Regions from separate parts of the Rhizobium sp. CBN3 genome, predicted to be linked through region 1. Evidence: riboswitches for the same ligand, from Rfam matches in the RefSeq annotation. Region 1 holds a riboswitch; the other holds the start of a gene.

Region 1 (10,213 bases):
GATATCAACCCCAAAATGATTGAACCGAATGATCTATGCCAAGCCGCCTCCAGAAGATAAATTGGCCCGCAGGTAAGACAGAAGAAACCAAGAGTTTGCAATATGGATCGTCTCACCAGCATGGCCGTCTTCGTGAAGGCCGTCGATCTGGGCTCATTCGCAGCGGCCGCCGCGGCCCTTGGCCTGTCCGGACCGATGGTCGGCAAGCATATCCGCTTTCTCGAGGAGCGCCTGGGTGTGAGCCTCATCAACCGGACGACGCGGCGCCAGAGCCTGACGGATTTCGGACGCGCCTATTACGAGCGCTGCCGGATGATCCTTGCGGAGACCGAGGCTGCGGATGCGCTTGCAGTCGATCATCTTTCCGAACCCTGCGGAAGGCTGCGCGTCACCATGCCCGTTCATTTCGGTCGGCGCTGCGTGGTCCCGATCCTAATCGAACTCGCTCAGCGGCATCCGAACCTCGAACTTGATCTATCGCTCAGCGATCCTGTCGTCGACCTCGCGGAGGGCGGCTACGATCTCGCGATCCGCACCGGCGAGTTGGAGGATAGATCGGGCGTCATTGCACGCCGTGTCGCGCGCCAGCGCATGGTGGTCTGCGCCTCGCCGGCCTATCTCGATGACCACGGCAGACCTGAGCAGCTCAAGGATCTCGGCGGGCACGATGCTATCGTCTATGCCCGCTCCGCCCGGTTCCGTCCGTGGCTTTTTCCACGCGGCGAAGAGCCACCGATTGAAATCAGGCCCAAGAGCCGTTTGAGGCTCGATGATCTCGATGCCATTGCCGATGCGGCAACGGCAGGCATGGGGCTCGCTTGGCTGCCCTCCTGGCTTATCCGGGACCGTGTGCAGGCAGGGATGCTGGTGGTGGTGCTGCCGGACGAGCCGGAATTCCCGTATGATTGTCATGCGCTGTGGCTACAGACATCGCACCTGCCGCTCAGGACTCGTCTTGCGGTCGACGCATTGGCGGCTGCCTTGCCCAAATTCATGACGTAGGCCATCGGCCGTTCAGGGGCGAATCGGCCAAAGAAAAAGGCCGGGAGCAAAACCCGGCCTTTAAGTATGATGGGAACGCGAACTCCGTTCGTGGCGGTCAAGTTGACCGGGAAGAACAGGGTTTCCCCGGACGAGTCGCTCATACCGTCATTATCGGTGACAGCGTAAGGCTTGCCCGATGCGTCGAAGGCGAAGCCTTCGAGCTTGTCGAGCACATAGCCGTTGGTCGCCGTCTTCAGTTCGCCGAGGAAATCGTGCGCTTCGGTCTTCTTCGCAACCGGCAGTTCGCCCCCGAGCTTGGCCGGCATCTGCGGGATCTTCCCGTCATTGACGTTTTCATCGCGCTCGTTTTCGGGCGCGATGGCACCAAACGTCTTTTCCTTGTTGAGGGCGGTGGAATCCGGCTGGCCGCCGAGATCGCAGGTGTTCTCGATCTTCGTCGTCGCCACGTCGACGATTGCGAGGCGGCCGGAGGGCTTGGCCTTGCTTTCGGAGGTATTGACGGCAACCAGCGCCTTGCCGGCGCTCGAGGTGACCGATGTCGGCTCGCCATCCATCATCAGCGCGCCGGCGGCTTTCGGGGCCTTGGCGCTGGTGATGTCGATGAAGCCGATCGCACCGAGCGGGCTGTCGCTATAGATCAGGGTGTTGCCGTCGTCGGTCGCGGTGATGATTTCTGCAGATGTCACCGACAGCTTGTCCTTGTCACCAGGCAGGTTCTGGGCGACCCGGGAAGGAGGCGATGCGGTTGAAGACCGGCTCGGCCGCAGCGGGAAAGGCAACAGATGCGAGAAGCACGGCAGCAAGCGCTGCCTTGCGGGATGAAATTGTCATGGAGACCCCCAATGTCGAAAGATCGAACAGAGGGGTTTTGCGGGACTGCCATGACAGAGACATGACAGCCGGCAAGATTTCAGAGGGTCGGCGTCAGGCTGCCTGCCTTTCCCGCCGCATCTCATTCCTCATGATGAAGAGCGATGCGGAAAGAATGAGTGCAGCGCCCAACCACAGATAGCCGGCGGGCGCATAACCGAAGAACAGCCAACCGGCGAGAACGTTGAGCGGCAGCTTCAGATCATCGAAGGGCTGGACATAGGCGGCGTCGGCGCTGGCATAGGCAAGGGTCAGTAGATATTGCGCCACGACCGTCAGGAGGCCCGCCAGGAGGAAGAGCGCGAGTGTCGTGCCTGTCGGCACTGCGAAGCCCGCGGCAAGCGCCAGACCGCCGTTGATCGGCGTCAGCAGCACCAACAGCCAGACGGTGATGGTCTCCGGCCTCTCGATACCGGTCAGGCTCTTGGTGATGAGCGACGAGGCACCCCAGAGCAGCGCCGAGAGTACCGGCAGGAGCGCTGCCCAAGTGAAGCTGTCCGACCATGGCTGGAGGATGATCATCGCGCCGGCAAAGCCGACACCGGTCGCTGCCCAGCGGGCCGGGCCGACGCGCTCACCGAGGAACAGGCGGGCGCCGAGAATGATGAAGAAGGGTGAGGTCATGACCAGCGCGATCGCCTGCCAGATCGGCACTGAGGCAAGACCGGAAACCCAGGCCTCGACACCAAGCGCGGCAAAGACGACGCGCACGACGTGCCGCCAGGGATAGTCCGTACGCATAGCCGCAAGGCCGGATTTGCGCAGGATGGGCAAGGAGAAAAGGAAGGCGAAGGCATATTGCCAGAAGGCTGCGGAGGCTGGCGGAAAGGCGAGCTTCATGGTCAGCCATTGGGTGACGACGTTGAGCAGCGAGAAGGCGACGCCTCCAAGCACCATGAAAACGGCGCCGGCAATGGCGCGAGATCGCGAGACTGCAAGGGAATTCTGATTCATGTCTTTCATCCGAATAGGGACCAACACAAATCAGGACGCATGAGCGACGATACGCGGAGGCGGGCAGTCCCCTGCCAGCTTGCGGTCATGCTCATTCTCTTTCATCCGGACTATACCGTCGGCTCCGGAATCGCACCGGATCTGCTGACCCCTCCCCGCCAAAGCTTCGGAAGGCGCTCGCGGGCTCGGGCAGCAGCCCTTACCGCCGGTGGGGACTTTCACCCCGCCCTGAGAACAGAATCGTTCGTAAAACAAAGCGCTGCCTGCGGCAAGCGGCAAAACAAAAGGGGTCCGGCAGTGCCGAACCCCTCGAAATCCTGCTCAGCCGTTCTCGTTTACGGCCGGCGGAAGATCAAATCAGCCGTTGACGGCGTCCTTCAGGCCCTTGCCGGGCGTGAACTTCGGCACGTTGCGAGCCGGGATATCGACTTCAGCGCCGGTCGACGGGTTACGGCCCTTCGTTGCAGCGCGATGAGAAACGGTGAAGCTGCCGAAACCAGCGAGGCGGATGTCGCCCTTGTTCTTGAGTTCGGCCTGGACAACGTCAAAAACCGCGTCAACAGCGGAAGCCGCGTCAGACTTCGTCAGCCCTGCCTTTTCGGCGACTGCGGACACGAGTTCATTCTTGTTCATGTTTCCACCCCTTTCTAAATGGTATGAAACGACTCAAATCTAAGCTAGGCGCAGATTAGGTTTCATCAGGCCCGCCGGGAACCCAAAAGCCCTGCAAATCAAGGAAAAGCAAGCGTCTCCATGACGTTTTCACAAAAAAGGCTGGCGTTTCCGCCAGCCTTTTCGCGTCTTTTGCGCCAATAGGGCACAAATGTGGCAAATGCCACTCAATGCGCTATGGTTGCGCCCGTGTCGTCGAGGCCTTCGACCGATGTGATGACAGGCGTTTCCACCGTGCCATCCCACTCGATCGGCTCCGGCCGGCGGATCAGCGCGTGCTTGATCACCTCGCCCATCCGGGAGACCGGGATGATCTCCATGCTGTTCTTCACATTGTCCGGAATCTCCGCCAGATCCTTGGCGTTTTCCTCCGGAATCAGCACCTTCTTGATGCCGCCGCGAAGCGCTGCCAGCAGCTTTTCCTTGAGACCGCCGATCGGCAGCACCCGGCCGCGAAGGGTGATTTCACCGGTCATGGCCACATGCTTGTTCACCGGGATGCCGGTCATGATCGAAACGATGGCGGTTGCCATGGCGACACCGGCCGACGGGCCATCCTTCGGCGTCGCACCTTCCGGCACGTGCACGTGGATGTCGTTCTTTTCGAACATCGGCGGTTCGATGCCGAAATCGACAGCGCGCGAGCGGACATAAGAGGCCGCCGCCGAGATCGATTCCTTCATGACGTCCTTCAGATTGCCGGTAACCGTCATGCGGCCCTTGCCCGGCATCATCACGCCTTCGATGGTCAGCAGTTCGCCGCCGACTTCCGTCCAGGCAAGACCGGTCACGACGCCGACCTGATCCTCGCCCTCGGCTTCGCCATGGCGGAAGCGCGGGACGCCGAGATAGTCGGCGATGTTGGCGGCCGTCACGTGAACGGACTTCGTCTTGCCCTTGATGATCTCGGTGACCGCCTTGCGGGCGAGCTTCATCAATTCGCGTTCGAAGCTGCGGACACCGGCCTCGCGGGTGTACTGCTGGCTGATCGCCATCAGGGCGTCGTCGCTGACCGAGAATTCTTCCGGCTGCAACGCATGTTCCTTGATAGCTTTCGGCAGCAGGTGCCGCTTGGCGATCTCACGCTTCTCGTCCTCGGTGTAGCCGGCGATACGGATGATTTCCATGCGGTCCATCAAAGGCGCAGGAATGTTCAGCGTATTCGCCGTCGTGATGAACATCACATCCGACAGGTCGTATTCGACTTCCAGATAGTGGTCCATGAAGGTCGAGTTCTGCGCCGGATCGAGCACTTCGAGCAGGGCCGAAGACGGATCGCCGCGGAAATCCATGCCCATCTTGTCGATTTCGTCGAGCAGGAAGAGCGGGTTGGACTTCTTCGCCTTCTTCATCGACTGGATGACCTTGCCGGGCATCGAGCCGATATAGGTGCGGCGGTGACCGCGGATTTCGGCTTCGTCGCGAACGCCGCCGAGCGCCATGCGGACATACTCGCGGCCGGTCGCCTTGGCGATCGACTGGGCGAGCGAGGTCTTGCCGACGCCCGGAGGGCCGACGAGGCAGAGAATCGGGCCCTTGATCTTGGTGGCGCGGGCCTGCACGGCGAGATATTCGACAATGCGCTCCTTGACCTTGTCGAGACCGAAGTGATCGGCCTCGAGGATCTTCTCGGCATTGTTGAGGTCGGCCTTGATCTTCGACTTCTTGCCCCACGGGATACCGAGCAGCCAATCCAGATAATTGCGCACGACGGTGGCTTCGGCCGACATCGGGCTCATCTGGCGCAGCTTCTTCAGCTCCGCCTCGGCCTTTTCACGGGCCTCCTTGGACAGCTTGGTCTTGGAGATGCGCTCTTCCAGTTCGCTCATCTCGTCGCGGCCTTCCTCGCCGTCGCCGAGCTCCTTCTGGATCGCCTTCATCTGCTCATTGAGATAGTATTCGCGCTGGGTCTTCTCCATCTGGCGCTTGACGCGCGAGCGGATGCGCTTTTCGACCTGCAGGACCGAAATCTCGCCTTCCATGAAGCCGAGGGCCTTTTCGAGACGCTGCTTGACGCTGGTCGTCTCCAGCATCTCCTGCTTCTCGGTGATCTTGATCGACAGATGCGAGGCGACCGTATCGGCGAGCTTGGAATAGTCGTCGATCTGGCTGGCGGCGCCGACCACTTCGGGCGAAATTTTCTTGTTGAGCTTCACATAGCTTTCGAATTCGGAAACGACCGAGCGCGACAAGGCTTCCAGTTCGACCGGATCGTCATGCGGCTCCTCGAGCACATGGCCGAGCGCCTCATAGAAATCCTCACGGCTCGTATAGGTGTCGATCTCGGCGCGGGCGCGGCCTTCGACCAGAACCTTGACGGTGCCGTCAGGCAGCTTCAGCAGCTGCAGCACGTTTGCCACGGTGCCGACATTATGGATCGCCGAAGGGTCCGGATCATCGTCGCTGGCGTTGATCTGCGTCACCAGCATGATCTGCTTGTCCGAGCCCATGACCTCTTCGAGCGCACGGATCGACTTTTCCCGTCCGACAAACAGCGGCACGATCATATGCGGGAAAACCACGATGTCACGCAAAGGCAGAACAGGGTAGGCAGTGCTGCTCGCTACAGACGTTTTCTTCGTCATTTTTTATCCTTTCCATCGTCCCGTTGCCGGGCTCTCTGCACGGCCGCTTGGGATCGGCCGGCACTCTCACTTGGCCTACAAGTGGAGGTTCTGACTACGCTTTTCAAGCCACGCTAACGCCCGCGTTCCCCGGATATGACAGCTTCGTTACAACGGAACACCCGCACTATGAAGCGCGTGGCTGGACCGGCGCTTACCACTTCCGACCCTGCTAAATACAACGCCAGCAATACACTCACGGAATCACTGCATCATTACCAAGCACCGCCCCTTGCGCAACATCGGCAAGGGCAAGCTCCAGTTCCCACCACCAAAATACTAACAGCGCCTCGGATGGTTTTTCAAATAGAAAGGGGCTCGCCCATGGCAAGCCCCTTAAAATAATGGTGTGAAAACCATGAGATTACGCGGAAGCGTTGGCTTTTTCTTCCTGACGATCGGCATAGATGTAGAGCGGACGAGCCGAGCCGCGCACCACTTCCTCCGAGATGACGACCTCGCGCACGCCTTCCAGCGTCGGCAGTTCGAACATCGTATCGAGCAGGATCTTTTCCATGATCGAACGAAGGCCGCGGGCGCCGGTCTTGCGCACGATCGCCTTGCGGGCGATTTCGCGCAGCGCATCTTCGTGGAAGGTCAGCTCCACATCTTCCATCTCGAACAGCCGCTGATACTGCTTGATCAGCGCGTTCTTCGGCTCGGACAGGATCTGGATCAGCGCGTCCTCATCGAGGTCCTCGAGCGTCGCCAGAACCGGCAGACGGCCGATGAACTCGGGAATGAGGCCGAACTTGACCAGATCTTCCGGCTCCAGTTCGCGCAGGACTTCGCCGACGCGGCGGTCGTCCTGAGCCTTGACGGTCGCGCCGAAGCCGATCGAAGTCTTCTCGCCGCGGGCGGAGATGATCTTGTCGAGGCCGGCGAAGGCGCCGCCGCAGATGAACAGGATGTTCGTCGTGTCGACCTGCAGGAATTCCTGCTGCGGGTGCTTGCGGCCGCCCTGCGGCGGAACGGAAGCGACCGTGCCTTCCATGATCTTCAAGAGCGCTTGCTGCACGCCCTCGCCCGAGACGTCGCGGGTGATCGACGGATTGTCGGACTTGCGCGAAATCTTGTCGACTTCGTCGATGTAGACGATGCCGCGCTGCGCGCGTTCGACATTGTAGTCGGCCGCCTGCAGGAGCTTCAGAATGATGTTTTCGACATCCTCGCCGACGTAACCGGCCTCGGTCAGCGTCGTCGCATCCGCCATGGTGAAGGGAACGTCGATGATGCGGGCGAGCGTCTGGGCCAGATAGGTCTTGCCGCAGCCTGTGGGTCCGACGAGCATGATGTTCGACTTCGCCAGCTCGACTTCGCCGTTCTTGGAGGCGTGCGCCAGGCGCTTGTAATGGTTGTGAACGGCGACCGACAGGATCTTCTTCGCCTGCCGCTGGCCGATGACATATTCGTCGAGGACCTTGATGATATCCTGGGGCGTCGGGACGCCGTCGCGGGACTTGACCATCGAGGACTTGTTTTCCTCGCGGATGATATCCATGCACAATTCGACGCATTCATCGCAGATGAAGACGGTCGGTCCGGCAATCAGTTTCCGGACTTCGTGCTGGCTCTTTCCGCAGAACGAACAATAGAGGGTGTTCTTGGAGTCGCCGCCGTTGCTGCCGCTGACCTTGCTCATATCACTTTCCTTCCAGCACGCCGCATTTCAAGGCGAAATCGCGGTCCACTCTATCAGCTCCTGGCGGCACTCCGTTTCCGGAGCCTTTGCCGAGAAGGGCTTCAGGGGCTACAAACCGGTCCCAATCAACCATGTCAGGGTTCCGGCGGCAACGAATTCCCCTTCGAATGCCGAATGCTATGTCATAAAAATTCAACATAGCATTAATAGTTACTATTAGCGTCTTCGTCGCCAGTTGAAAGCCTTGTTCGATCACAAATGAGATAGAACTGTGGCGAGGAAAACACCATCCCAATTAATTACTAGGCCTGCTCGCCTTCCATCTCGAGGCGTGACGTCAGAACCTTGTCGATCACGCCCCAACCCTGGGCCTCGTCCGCATCCATGAAATGGTCACGATCGAGCGTCTTTTCAACTTCCTCGTAGCTGCGGCCGGTGTGCTTGACATAGACCTCGTTCAGCCGGCGCTTCATCTTGAGGATATCGCGGGCGTGGCGCTCGATGTCCGAGGCCTGGCCCTGGAAGCCGCCCGAGGGCTGATGAACCATGATGCGGGAATTCGGGGTGGCGAAGCGCATGTCCTTATGGCCGGCCGCCAACAGCAGCGAACCCATGGACGCGGCCTGGCCGATGCAGAGCGTCGACACAGCAGGTTTGATGAACTGCATCGTGTCGTAGATCGCCATGCCGGCGGTGACGACGCCACCCGGCGAATTGATGTAGAGAGCGATTTCCTTCTTCGGGTTTTCCGCCTCGAGGAAGAGAAGCTGGGCGCAGACGAGCGTCGCCATATGATCCTCGACGGCGCCGGTCAGGAAGATGATGCGTTCCTTCAACAGACGGGAATAGATGTCGTAGGAGCGTTCACCGCGATTGGTCTGTTCCACGACCATAGGCACCAGGGCCATTGCGGTATCAACTGGGTTTCTCATGTGCGTCCTTTGTCAACGTCATGCCGGCAGGCCGGGAATCAAAGAAAATGTCTTATCCCTACATAGAGTGTCCCTGCCCTCCTCTTCAAGACACGCCTTGGGATAACGTTAAGAAGGCGGGGCAAGACGGCGAGGATTCGACGCCGGCAGCCTCTTTCTCGCAAACGCCTGTTGGCCGCGAGCCCTCGATGGCGTCTCCCCCCGCTTTTCTCCACGACAGGATGAAGGAAAGGTTACTCCATTCGGCAGCGCTCACGCACGTTTACCCAACGGAAAGCCTATCGCCAGATACCGGCCGAAAATCATGCCGCAGTGCAACGACATTAAGGAACTGGCGAGCTTCCTCCGCAAGGATGCGGGCCAACAGACAAGGTCGACGGGCAAGGGGTTGCTGCCGTGTTCAATATCGCTACAGGTCTCGCCATCTGGTGTTCGGAGGCCATGACGCTCGCTTTGGTGCTTTTCGTCGCCTGGCGCCACAATGTCAGAAACGAAGCCTATCTTTATTGGGGCCTCGGCTTCTTTCTGACCGCCATCGGCTTTGCTATGATCTCGTTGCGCAGCGAAATCCCCAGTCTGCTTTCCATCGAGGTGGGCAATGCCATCGCGCTGCTCGGCCAGAGCGCCTGGGTGGCAGGCTTTCTCGCACTCGACCGCAAGAAGATCGAATGGTGGGCTCTGCTGCCACCGGCAATCTGGCTGGCCGGGGTCTTTCTGCCCTGGGTCAACACCGATTATTCCAACCGCGTCGTGCTCTATAATCTCGCTTCGGCGACGGGCGCCACGGCATTGGCCATGGCGGTCGCCGCCGGCGACATGCGCCGCGAGCGCACCCGCATCAAGCTGATGGGCGTGTTCGTCATCCAGGGCGGCCTGTGTTTCGGCTCGGCGCTGACGATGGCGGTGACGCTGCCAAGCGATATCGAGGCGACCAATCTCGGCGGCGTCTCGGCCATGGCAAGCGCCTTCCTGCTCACCATCGCCTTCGCGCTCACCTGCCGACTGGTGATGGAGCGCTCCGAACGGCATCTGCGCGTAATGACGCTGACCGATTCCCTGACCGGCGTGCTCAACCGCCGTGGCCTGCTCGGCTATTTCGAGTCCATCCAGGAGAGAGCCCATGGCGAGCAGCGGCAGGTCGCGGTGATCCTTTTCGACCTCGACCATTTCAAGCGCGTCAACGACCGCTTCGGCCATCAGTCCGGCGACGCCGTGCTTACCGCTTTCGCACGCATGGCCCGGCAATATATTCCAAACAACATCTTCGGCCGCATGGGCGGCGAAGAATTCGCCGCCTTCGCGGCCGTCGCCGACCAGACGGAAGCCGAGGCGATCGCCGAAGCGATCCGCACCGAATTCTGCCGCCTTCCCGTCAGCACCGGCGAAGCGATCGTTCCGGTCACGGTCAGCATCGGTATCGCACTCGCCTCCTCGATCGAAGCCAATATCGACAAGCTGATCTCAGCCGCCGACCGGGCGCTCTATGCGGCCAAGGCCGCCGGCCGCAATTGCAC
Region 2 (10,213 bases), on a different contig from region 1:
GCCCCGACATTTGCGATCATGGCGCTGCTGACGGCCGTAACCGGCAGCGCCGATATGATCTGCATGACTACACCGGATGCCTTGCCGATCAGTGGGATGGTGCCGATGTACCTGCTGATGAGCGCCTTTCACCTGGCTCCCTGGCTGCGGCTTGCCGGCAGGCCGGGGCTGGGGTGCAGATGAAGGTTCGGCGCCTATCAAGTCCGTTTATGCAGTTGGGTTGCCCCCTCTGGCCTGCCGGCCATCTCCCCCACAGGTGGGGAGATCGGCTGGGCGCGATGGCTTCCCCAGACAACAGCCGCATCAGTGCTGCGATACGATCGAGTGGGAACGAGGTCCTGCGTCTTGCCGATCTCCGCCCTTGTGGGGGAGATGTCCGGTAGGCCAGAGGGGGGTACCACACGGCACGCCTCGGCAACTTTCTCCAGCAAACGCCCCCCGGCAAGCGCACCGTTCTCTCCGGTTGTGATTGTCTTACGCACCGAAACTATGCCATGACCGATCCACTATGACGCAACGGATAAAGGCGCGACATGAAGAAGATCGGTTTTCTCTCGTTCGGGCACTGGACGCCCTCGCCTCAATCGCAGACGCGTTCGGCGGCCGATGCGCTGCTGCAGTCGATCGACCTTGCCGTGGCGGCCGAGGAACTCGGCGCCGACGGCGCCTATTTCCGCGTGCACCATTTCGCCCGGCAGCTCGCCGCGCCCTTCCCGCTGCTATCAGCCGTCGGCGCGAGGACCAGCCGGATCGAGATCGGCACCGCCGTCATCGACATGCGCTACGAGAACCCGCTCTATATGGCCGAGGACGCGGGTGCGGCCGATCTCATCGCCGGAGGTCGGCTGCAACTCGGCATCAGCCGCGGCTCGCCTGAACAGGTGATCGACGGCTGGCGTCATTTCGGCTATGCGCCACCGGAAGGTCAGAGCGAGGCCGACATGGCCAGGCATCATGCCGAAGTCTTCCTCGAAGTGCTGCACGGCGAAGGCTTTGCCAAACCGAACCCGCGGCCGATGTTTCCGAACCCGCCCGGCCTGCTGCGTCTCGAGCCGCATTCGGAAGGCCTGCGCGAGCGTATCTGGTGGGGCGCGAGCTCCAACGCCACCGCCGTCTGGGCCGCCAAGCTCGGCATGAACCTGCAGAGCTCGACGCTGAAGGACGACGAAACCGGCGAGCCGTTCCACGTCCAGCAGGCCGACCAGATCCGCGCCTATCGCGAAGCCTGGAAGGCGGCCGGCCACACGCGCCAGCCACGCATCTCGGTCAGCCGCAGCATTTTCGCGCTGGTCGACGACCGCGACCGCGCCTATTTCGGCTACGGCAACGACGAGGGCGACAAGATCGGCTTCATCGACGAGAAGACCCGGGCGATCTTCGGCCGCAGCTATGCCGCCGAACCTGACGTGCTCATCAAGCAGCTTGCAGAGGACGAGGCGATTGCCGAGGCCGACACGCTGCTGCTCACCGTGCCCAACCAGCTCGGCGTCGCCTACAATGCCCACGTCATCGAGGCGATCCTCGCTCACGTCGCTCCGGCGCTCGGCTGGCGCTGACGGCGAGGCTTGGGCGCGAGCCTTCGATATGCGCGGTGGTGATGCGAAACGGCAGCTGTCGTTGGCCGGCATCATTTCGATGCGCCCGGGACCTAACTGGCGCGGTCGGCGTTGATGATGCGAGCCTTGAATCGGTCCCGTCGCGACCGACTTAAGGCTGCAGTCGAATCGCTCGAGTTACCTCATGCCGCGCACGAACCTGAACGATATCCTGATCTTCATGGCCGTCGTCGATGCCGGAAGCTTTATCGCCGGCGGGCAGACCATGGGCCTCTCCCGTTCGGCGGCGGGAAAGGCCGTCACCCGCCTCGAGGAGCGGCTCGGCGCGCGCCTGCTCAACCGTACGACAAGGGCACTCAGCCTGACCGATGAAGGACGAGTGTTCTATGACCAGGGGCTGCAGATCCTGGCATCGGTGGACGAGGCGGAGGCGAGCATTGCGGGGCGAAGCGGTGTGCCGCGAGGCGTTCTCAGGCTCGCCGTTTCCGATGTCTGCGGACCGCTGGTCATGCTCCCGTTACTCGAAAAATATCTTCGCACCTGGCCCGACGTGCAGGTCGAAGTGAGCTTCACCGATCGCCCGGCCGACATCCTCGAGGACGGCTTCGATCTGGCGATCGGGATTGGCGCGATGTCGTCGGCCGCCGACAGCCGGTTGGTCACACGCGTGATCACCAGTGACAAGCCGCGGCTCTGCGCCTCGCCCTCCTACCTCACCGAACGCGGCATCCCCCTTGATATAGAGGATCTCGCCGCCCATGACTGCCTGTTCTTCACCAACCGCGGCCAAAGCCAGGGCTGGCGCTTTCGCAGCCACGGCGGCTGGATCAAGGCGCAGGGGCACAGCCGCCTGAGGTTCGACAGCGGTGAAGCCGTTCGCGACGCCTGCATGGCCGGCCTCGGCATCGCCCTTCTTCCGGACTTCGTTGCCGCCGGCGATTTGGCCGCCGGCCGACTCCGGCAGGTCCTGCCCGACCTCGAAACCGACGACACGAAGATCGTGGCGCTCTATCCCGACAAAGGCGTGCTGGAGCCGCGGGTGCGCTGCTTCATCGATCTGATGATCGAAGAAATCGGACAAGGCTAGGAACGCGCCTGCGCGGGCGGCTTACGCCACGGCCTTGTCAAAACCGCGAAAGCTCTTGAGCGCCAGCGGAGAGAGGGTGGCGGCGAGATAAGCGAGCCCGCAGAGAAGCATCGCTGAACCAAGCCCGATCGTACTGATCAGCGCGCCGCCGACGAGGCCGCCGAAGGGGATGAGAGCAAAACAGAGGGCGGTGTTCATCGCGGTGACGCGCCCGGTGAGCGGCTTGGGGATACGCTCGAAGATCACCGCCGACAGAATGGGGTTGAGGAAACCGGAGGCAAAGCCTGCGATTGCGAGCGTCGCAAAGACGGAGCCAAGCGGCACATCGACCGCGAGCACCAGGAAGCGCGGAAATCCGGTCAGGAGGAAGGCCACGGTATAGACGATCAGACGCGGCATGCGCTCGCCGATAACAGCGGCAATCGCCGCACCCGCGATGGAGGCGCCGGAGAAGGTGGCGAACATCGCTCCGAGCAGCTCCGGCCCATGACCGGCGTTCTTCGTCCAGACGGGCAGCAGCACGGCGTGATAGGCCTGATCGAGTAGATTGGTGATCGCCACCATGGAGACAATGCTGACGAGCACGGCGTCGCTGCGCAGAAAGCGCCAGCCTTCCCGGAGATCGTCGATATAGGAAGGCACCCCGCCCGGCCGAGCGTCCAGCGCGGCGGGCAACTCGGGAGCGCGCCGCATGCCGGGTATGCCGGTCGCGACGACCAGCGCTGCGGCGGCGAAGGTGGCGGCGTTGACGAGGAGCGCCTGACCCGGGCCTATCAGCCCGATCAAAGCGCCGGCGCCGGCAGCGCCCACCGTCGAGGCGAGCCGTTCGATGGCGCTGGAGACGCCGGTCACCCGTTCGAGCGGCACGACTGCCAGCGCAGCGATATCGGGAACCATCGCTTGCTTGGCGGCATCGGAGGGGCCTCGCAGCACGCCCATGACAAAAACGACGGGCAGCAGCACCGGCACGGTCAGCACACCGAAGAGATCGAGAAGCGGCACCAGTCCGACCGCGGTGACAGAGGCCGTGTCGCAGATGATGGCGATGCGTTTGGCGCCGATGCGGTCGATCAGCGGCCCGCCGAGCGCCTTGGCGAGCACATAGGGCAGCATCTCCATCATCGCCGTCAGCCCGGTCAGCACGGGGCTGCCTGTGGCGCTCAGCATCAGCCAAGGAATGGCGATGGTCGATAGCCGGGTGCCGGAAAGCGAAAGCGTCTCGGCGGCGGCAAGCGCCAGGAAAGGCTTGCCTTCTCTCACGGCTCGTCCTCCCGCACGCGGTGCGGCAGACGGCCCGGATAGGGGAAAGCGTGCAGCATGATATAGAAAGGAACCATGTCAGGATTCCGGGACGCCGCCTCCCCCAGCGGTGGGGCGGCCCGCATGGCTTCCAGGATGATGTCGGTCAGCCGCTTCGTCAGGGTCTCGGCTTGTTTCGCCGTCATCGGGATGATGATGTCGTCGGCCGCCGTCGCCTTGCGCCATTCCGCCGGCAGCTCGGCATATTCCTCCAGCGCCTGCTGCATCTGGCCGACCTGCAGCGAGAGGGCCGCCTGGTTGAAGGCCATATCGAGATCGAGCGCCTCGCCTTCGGCTTCGCTCGGGGGAACCGAGGTCAGCTCGTGGCTGGCACGCCACCAGCGGTCGCGTCGCGAGGCATGCGGCGCTTCCTCGATGAAGCCATATTGGGCGAGCTGGCGCAGATGATAGCTCGTCGCGCCACTGTTCAGGCCGAGCCGAACGGCGAGCTGCGTCGCCGTGGCGGGGCCGTCGATCCTCAGCATGCCGAGCAGGCGCAGCCGGACGGGGTGGGCCAGCGCCTTAAGCGCGGTCGGTTCGGGCACGACACGGCTGACGGTGCGCGAGGCAACAGCATCTGCGGCAGGTTCGGAGTTCTGCTCTTTCATGATCCAATCATATATTCGCAGACATATCTTTGCAAAGATTTCTTTGCAAACTCTCTCCTAAGGATATTTGAAAACGATCTCCGGTGCAGTGGCCAGGAATGATCGCGCGCCAGACGAGCGATTAACAATCATGATTCTTGTGAGCGCCGAACATGGCATGGCAGGCGCATTCGGGCAGCGCCATCTCAGGGCTCAATCCTCAGCCAAAGTGAAGACGGTGCAGGGCTCGGCGATGCCGCGCAGGGCGTGCTCGCCGAGCGGCGTCAGCGCGGCCTCGGTATTCGCCGCCACGGCGCCCGAGATCAACACGTTGTAACCGAGCCGCTTGCAGAGCCCTTCCAGCCGGCTGACCAGATTGACCGCCGGGCCGATGGCAGTGAAATCAAGCCGGTCGGCGGCGCCGATATTGCCCCAGAGGATTTCGCCGAAATGCAGCGCCGCACCGAAGGGCAGCGGCGCCAGCCCCTGCGCCCGGCGCATCTGGTCGAGATGGACCATGCCGGCGCGGCAGGCGGCGACAGCCCGAAGCGCCGCCTCGCAGGCCTCCCGATCAGCTCCGGCCCCATTATCGGAAGCGGCGGTGACGGGAAAGATCGCCAGCACGCCGTCGCCGATGAATTTCAATACCTCGCCGCCGAAGGCATGCACGGCGCCGGCGACGCGGTCGAAATAAGCGTCGAGCGCTGATATCATCGCCTGTGGCTCCGTCACCTGGGAAAGTGCGGTGAAATCCCGCAAATCGGCGCAGAGAAGAGCGGCGCGGATGGTTTCGCCGGTGCCGCGGGCAAGCGCACCCGACTGAACCCGGGCCGCACTGCGCCGGCCGAGATAGGCTTCAAGCAGTGCCGCCCGCGCCTCCCGCGCCGCAAGGGCTGCGAGCGGCGCGGCGGCAAAACGTGCGACCTCCTGCAGCCGCGCGGCTTCATCATCAGAGAATTCGCCCGCCCCTGCCTCCTTGCCGATGCCCGCCCAGCCGAGCACGGCGCGGTCCCGCGAAGCTCCAATCCTCTCCTCCCAAACCGGCCCGAGCCCGGCCAGCCATTCGCGCCCGGCATCGCTTTGAGGTGCGGCGGCAAAACCCAGCGCCTCGATGACGGTTCCGGTTTCGGCCCGCCACAGCCAGGTACGTCGTGCGATGATCGGATGCGGCACCGAAAGTGTCAGCGCACCACCGGAAAGCGCCAGACCATCGGCCAGCAGCCGGCGCCCGAGCTCGGCCAGAAACCGTTCGGGACCGGGCGAAGCCGCAGCCTCGTCAATCAGCCAGGCGAGAGAGGGAGGCAGATCCATGGGTTAACATTGGCATTGCAACAGGACGTGGGCAACCCCGGGACATCCGCCCACGGACACTCCCGCGGCCCCTGAGGAGGTCTCCAGTCTCCGCCTTGTTGGCAACCAAAACCCGCGACGTCATCCTCGGCCTTGCGTCGAGGATATGCGACGATTCAATTAAGGGCTTGAAAATAAATGGTTTTCGTCTCAAACAATTGCCCTGGTCAGATACTCGGCACAAGGCCGAGCATGACGGAGGAGACTTTGTCGGCAAACTGAGGACACCTCTGGCGTCCGGGGGATTTCCTATCGGCACTTGCTCCCGCCGAGTCCCTCCACAACCCTGTCAACCCCACCGTCCAACAACTCTGTGGAAAACCATTCACCACGGTGGAGAACAACCGAATAAACACTTTTAAATTGCGCGACATTGATTCGATTATGTGCCAGCTTGTCATTAGCGATTGAGGGGTTGCGATGGGCACGACATATTGGCCGAAAGACCCGCTTGACGGGAATGACATGACGCTGCTGACGTCGATACTTCGGCGGTGGTGCGCGCGCTATGGGATTGAGTTTACGGCCGAGGAAAGCAAGCGGAAGGCGAAGGAACTCGTCGAATGGTTCGAATTCGGCGTCAAGGATCCGGCCGAGCTCGAAGAGCTGATCGACGGAAAGCACTGGCTCGTCAGCCGCATCTGAGCGCCGTCGTTATTTCAACAGATAGAGGCCGGGCGAAACGTCGCACCGGCCCTCGTTCGTCTGCCTCTGTCAAAGGCTTTTAGTAGTCGTCCCGCCAGCGGCGTTCGCGGTCCCAGCGCCGCTCATAGCGCCAGCGCGGGCCATCCCAATCGCGATGACGCCGCTCCCAGCCCCAACGGGGCGGACCGCCATAGAAAGCTACAGGCGGCGGGCGGCGCCAGTTGCGCCGGCATTCGCCCCAGCGGGTCAGGTGCCAGCCGCGACCACAGGCGTAGTCGACCTTTGTGACAGTGCTCTCAACCTTGATTGCCCCGATCGGCATCGCCTGAGCTGTGCCGATCGAGAGGCTGCCAGCGAGCAAGGCAGCCGCGATAGAAAGTGCCTTCATCGAAAACTCCATTTCATCCAGCCGCAATCACCTTAGGACCGCCAAATTGAACTGGAGATGAACTGCACGTTCATGTTTACGAGCGAAAAATGCAGCACTTTTTGACCGCGGCGGACGGTTCTTCCCGCAGCGTCAAGCGCTTGAGGAACATGCCGCCGCCTGCCGAAAACCGTTCATCTCCTGCCGTAAAATGGATCTGGACCGGGGTTCCGCCCGGCGGCGACCTCGGTGAGCCGTCCGAGATAATGCGCCCAGCCTTCCTCATGGCCGGCGCATTGCTCCGCACTCGGCAGGCCGCTATGGGTGAGCCGCAAAAGCGTCCCGCCTCCCTGCTCGATCAGGTCGATCTCGACCAGACTCGATCCCGGCGGCACCACCTCGCTGCCGTCCCAGCCGAAGCTGTAGGCAAGCCGATGCACCGGCACCACCTCGCGAAACGAGCCGCGCGCAAAGCGGGCGCCGGTGACGTTGACGAGATAGAGCCCGCCGGGCTCCGGCTCGACCTCGGCCTCCGTCCCCATCCAGCGCAGGATCTTCTCCGGATCGGTCATCAGCGCAAACACCGCCGCCGGCGGCGCCGCAAGATGCGCCTCGCGACGCACGACGAAAGATTCTGGCATGTCTCTCTCCAATGGTTGCGGCCCCGGTTCGGGGGAACGACACATCCTGCTGTTTTGACGTGAGTGCCCTCAGCGAAGCATGTAGGCGTGAGGATGCGCCTAGCAAGGGCGGGCATCCAGCAACGCGCCCTTAGCGTGAGACCCTCATCGGCCTCGGCGCGGCAACCTCCGACCCCCTCATTCTGAGGCGCGCAGCCCGCAGGGCGGAGCCTCAAAGGACGCGCTCCAACGCCGCTCCTTGCATCGATCAACGCCGGCGCATCCGCCTCGTCCTTCGAGGCCCCTGCGGGGCCCCTCAGGATGAGGCTCTCTTGGGGTTGCAACCCGCACTCACCGACGAAACCATCTTACCCTATTGCCAGCCCGCCGCCTTGCCCCTATTGTCCGCGCCGTTCTCAGGGCGGGGTGAAAGTCCCTACCGGCGGTATGCAGTTTCGATTGCGAGCCCGCGAGCGCCTTCCTCGGAAGGGTCAGCAGATCAGGTGAGATGCCTGAGCCGACGGTTATAGTCCGGATGAAAGAGAACGTGCGCTGCTGCTGCCCTCCGGGGCTGGCTGCGGATGCTCGTGATCGCCTTGGGTGACGTGTCTGTACGCCAAAGGAGATTACCATGACACCCACCCGTTATGCCTTCGTCAAAGCCGGCTGGCACGCCGATATCGTCGACCGTGCGCTTGAAGGCTTCCAACAGCTTGTCCCCGCCGAGCAGATCGACGTATTCGACGTCCCCGGCGCTTTCGAAATGCCGCTGTTCTCGCGCGATCTTGCCGCGACCGGACGTTATGCCGCCGTCATCGCCGCCGCCTTCGTCGTCGACGGCGGGATCTACCGCCACGAATTCGTGGCCCAGGCCGTCGTCGATGGCCTGATGCGTGCCGGCATGGATACGGGCGTGCCGGTGCTATCCGTTTCGCTGACGCCGCATCACTATCAGGAAACCGAGCATCACACGCAGATCTATCGCGCCCATTTCGTCGAGAAGGGCCGCGAGGCGGCACGCGCCGCCCTGATGATCGGCAAGACGCGCGCCGCTCTTGCGGCCTGAAGCAGGTCGCGCAAAAGTGTGCAGCGGTTTCGCGGGCAACGACATGCGCGAAAACAAACACCTAAAGCGCAAAGAGAGCATCTGAAAGATCGTGACGCGCTTTAGCAGCCTGCGCGAGACAGGCGGCGGGATCGGCCCGCCGCCTCTTCTGCACCGACAGAATAATTGATTCGACGCCCTTACCGCGTTGTGGTCCACTCGACCCGACATGTATCGCCATTCTTAATGCGTCCAAACCCTAAGGGAGCTGAAGATGAGCAATGCAATGCGCGGTGAAACCCCCACCGAATCCGCGAGAACGCGACCGGTCGACACCAAGCTCGAAGTGGTCGTCATCCCCGTTTCCGACGTCGACCGCGCCAAACGTTTCTATGACGGCCTGGGCTGGAGGCTCGACGCCGACTTTGCCAATGATGCCGATTTCCGGGTGATCCAGTTCACCCCGCCGGGCTCCGGCTGCGCCATCATCTTCGGCAGGAACGTCACGGCCGCCGCCCCCGGCTCCGCGCAGGGCCTCTACCTTATCGTCTCCGACATCGAGGCCGCGCGGCGCGATCTCATCGCCCGCGGCGTTGAGGTGAGCGCGGCCTTCCACGACGCATCGGGCGTCTATGCCGGCAAGGACGAACCCTATCTCTTCGGGCGCCTGCGCATCGCCGGCCGCGACCCCGAGCACCGCAGCTACCGTTCCTTTGCCTCGTTCAAGGATCCCGACGGCAATGGCTGGCTGTTCCAGGAAGTCACCACCCGCCTCCCCGGCCGCATTGACGCCGATGAGACGGCCTTCTCGACATCGAGCGACCTTGCGGCGGCACTCCGCCGCGCCGCCCAGGCCCACGGCGAACACGAGAAACGCAACGGCGGCAAGTATGACGAGAACTGGCCGGACTGGTATGCCGACTACATGGTGAGCGAGCAGGCCGGCAGGCAGCTGCCGTTGTAGGTGGAAGCGGCAGACGCTGGGAGCACCCGCCTCGCCTTCGAGCCCCTCAGGGCGGGGCTTCTTTCCTTTTAGGCGTGCCGTGTGGCACCCCCCTCTGTCCTGCCGGACATCTCCCCCACAAGGGTGGAGATTAGCAGGAGGCTTGACCATCGCTCCCTCACTAACGGCAGCGACAATCACAAGCTCAGCTGTTTGGGGAAGCCCTCTCGCCCAGCCGATCTCCCTCCTTGTGGGGGAGATGTCCGGCAGGACAGAGGGGGGTGCCACATGGCGTGTCCTCTCATCCCAAGTCGCGCCACAGCCACGCCTCACCGATCGAATATATCCCGCCACTGCTTCTCGCCGATCAGACAATCCGTCGTCGGCGCGTCCGCAGCGATCCTCTCCACCCCAGGCGACGGTGAAATGCCGCTGACCTCGAGCACCAGCTTGCGGCGCACCGCGATGGCGAAATCCTCGATCTTGTGGACCGGCAGCACGAAGCTGCCGGGGCCGCCGATCACGCAATCGGCGTAATATTTGTCGAGCCCTCCGGGGGCATCGGAAGGACGCAGCATGATGGCCAGCCCATTGATGATCATGCCTGACGCCACCGCCTTGTCGCGGGCGGGCATGACGGGATCGCCGGAATTGTTGGGGCCGTCGCCGGAAACGTCGATCACCTCGCGCCTGCCGCGAAAGGGGCCCGTGGTA

Evidence for each region. A riboswitch is a leader RNA that binds a small molecule or an ion and turns the genes downstream of it on or off. The one in region 1 is predicted to bind FMN.
Region 2: it holds a riboswitch for FMN, as region 1 does, so the genes downstream of both, QWJ46_RS27900 (6,7-dimethyl-8-ribityllumazine synthase) here and QWJ46_RS20620 (DMT family transporter) in region 1, are expected to answer to the same signal.

The regions. Positions count from the first base shown of each region.
Region 1 is NZ_JAULSE010000014.1:7,599-17,811, reverse strand. It holds gene QWJ46_RS20630 (LysR family transcriptional regulator) at 103-1,002, shown strand; partial or broken gene QWJ46_RS20625 (alkaline phosphatase) at 1,278-1,836, opposite strand; gene QWJ46_RS20620 (DMT family transporter) at 1,930-2,829, opposite strand; FMN riboswitch at 2,919-3,069, opposite strand; gene hupB (DNA-binding protein HupB) at 3,187-3,462, opposite strand; gene lon (endopeptidase La) at 3,669-6,086, opposite strand; gene clpX (ATP-dependent Clp protease ATP-binding subunit ClpX) at 6,490-7,767, opposite strand; gene clpP (ATP-dependent Clp endopeptidase proteolytic subunit ClpP) at 8,070-8,699, opposite strand; gene QWJ46_RS20595 (GGDEF domain-containing protein) at 9,096-10,213, shown strand, end outside.
Region 2 is NZ_JAULSE010000030.1:30,952-41,164, reverse strand. It holds gene QWJ46_RS27945 (hypothetical protein) at 1-183, shown strand, start outside; gene QWJ46_RS27940 (LLM class flavin-dependent oxidoreductase) at 534-1,556, shown strand; gene QWJ46_RS27935 (LysR family transcriptional regulator) at 1,741-2,643, shown strand; gene QWJ46_RS27930 (MFS transporter) at 2,665-3,903, opposite strand; gene QWJ46_RS27925 (helix-turn-helix transcriptional regulator) at 3,900-4,550, opposite strand; gene QWJ46_RS27920 (adenylate/guanylate cyclase domain-containing protein) at 4,743-5,840, opposite strand; gene QWJ46_RS27915 (hypothetical protein) at 6,300-6,524, shown strand; gene QWJ46_RS27910 (hypothetical protein) at 6,604-6,912, opposite strand; gene QWJ46_RS27905 (SRPBCC domain-containing protein) at 7,086-7,532, opposite strand; FMN riboswitch at 7,920-8,062, shown strand; gene QWJ46_RS27900 (6,7-dimethyl-8-ribityllumazine synthase) at 8,143-8,577, shown strand; gene QWJ46_RS27895 (VOC family protein) at 8,831-9,520, shown strand; gene QWJ46_RS27890 (DUF1194 domain-containing protein) at 9,829-10,213, opposite strand, start outside.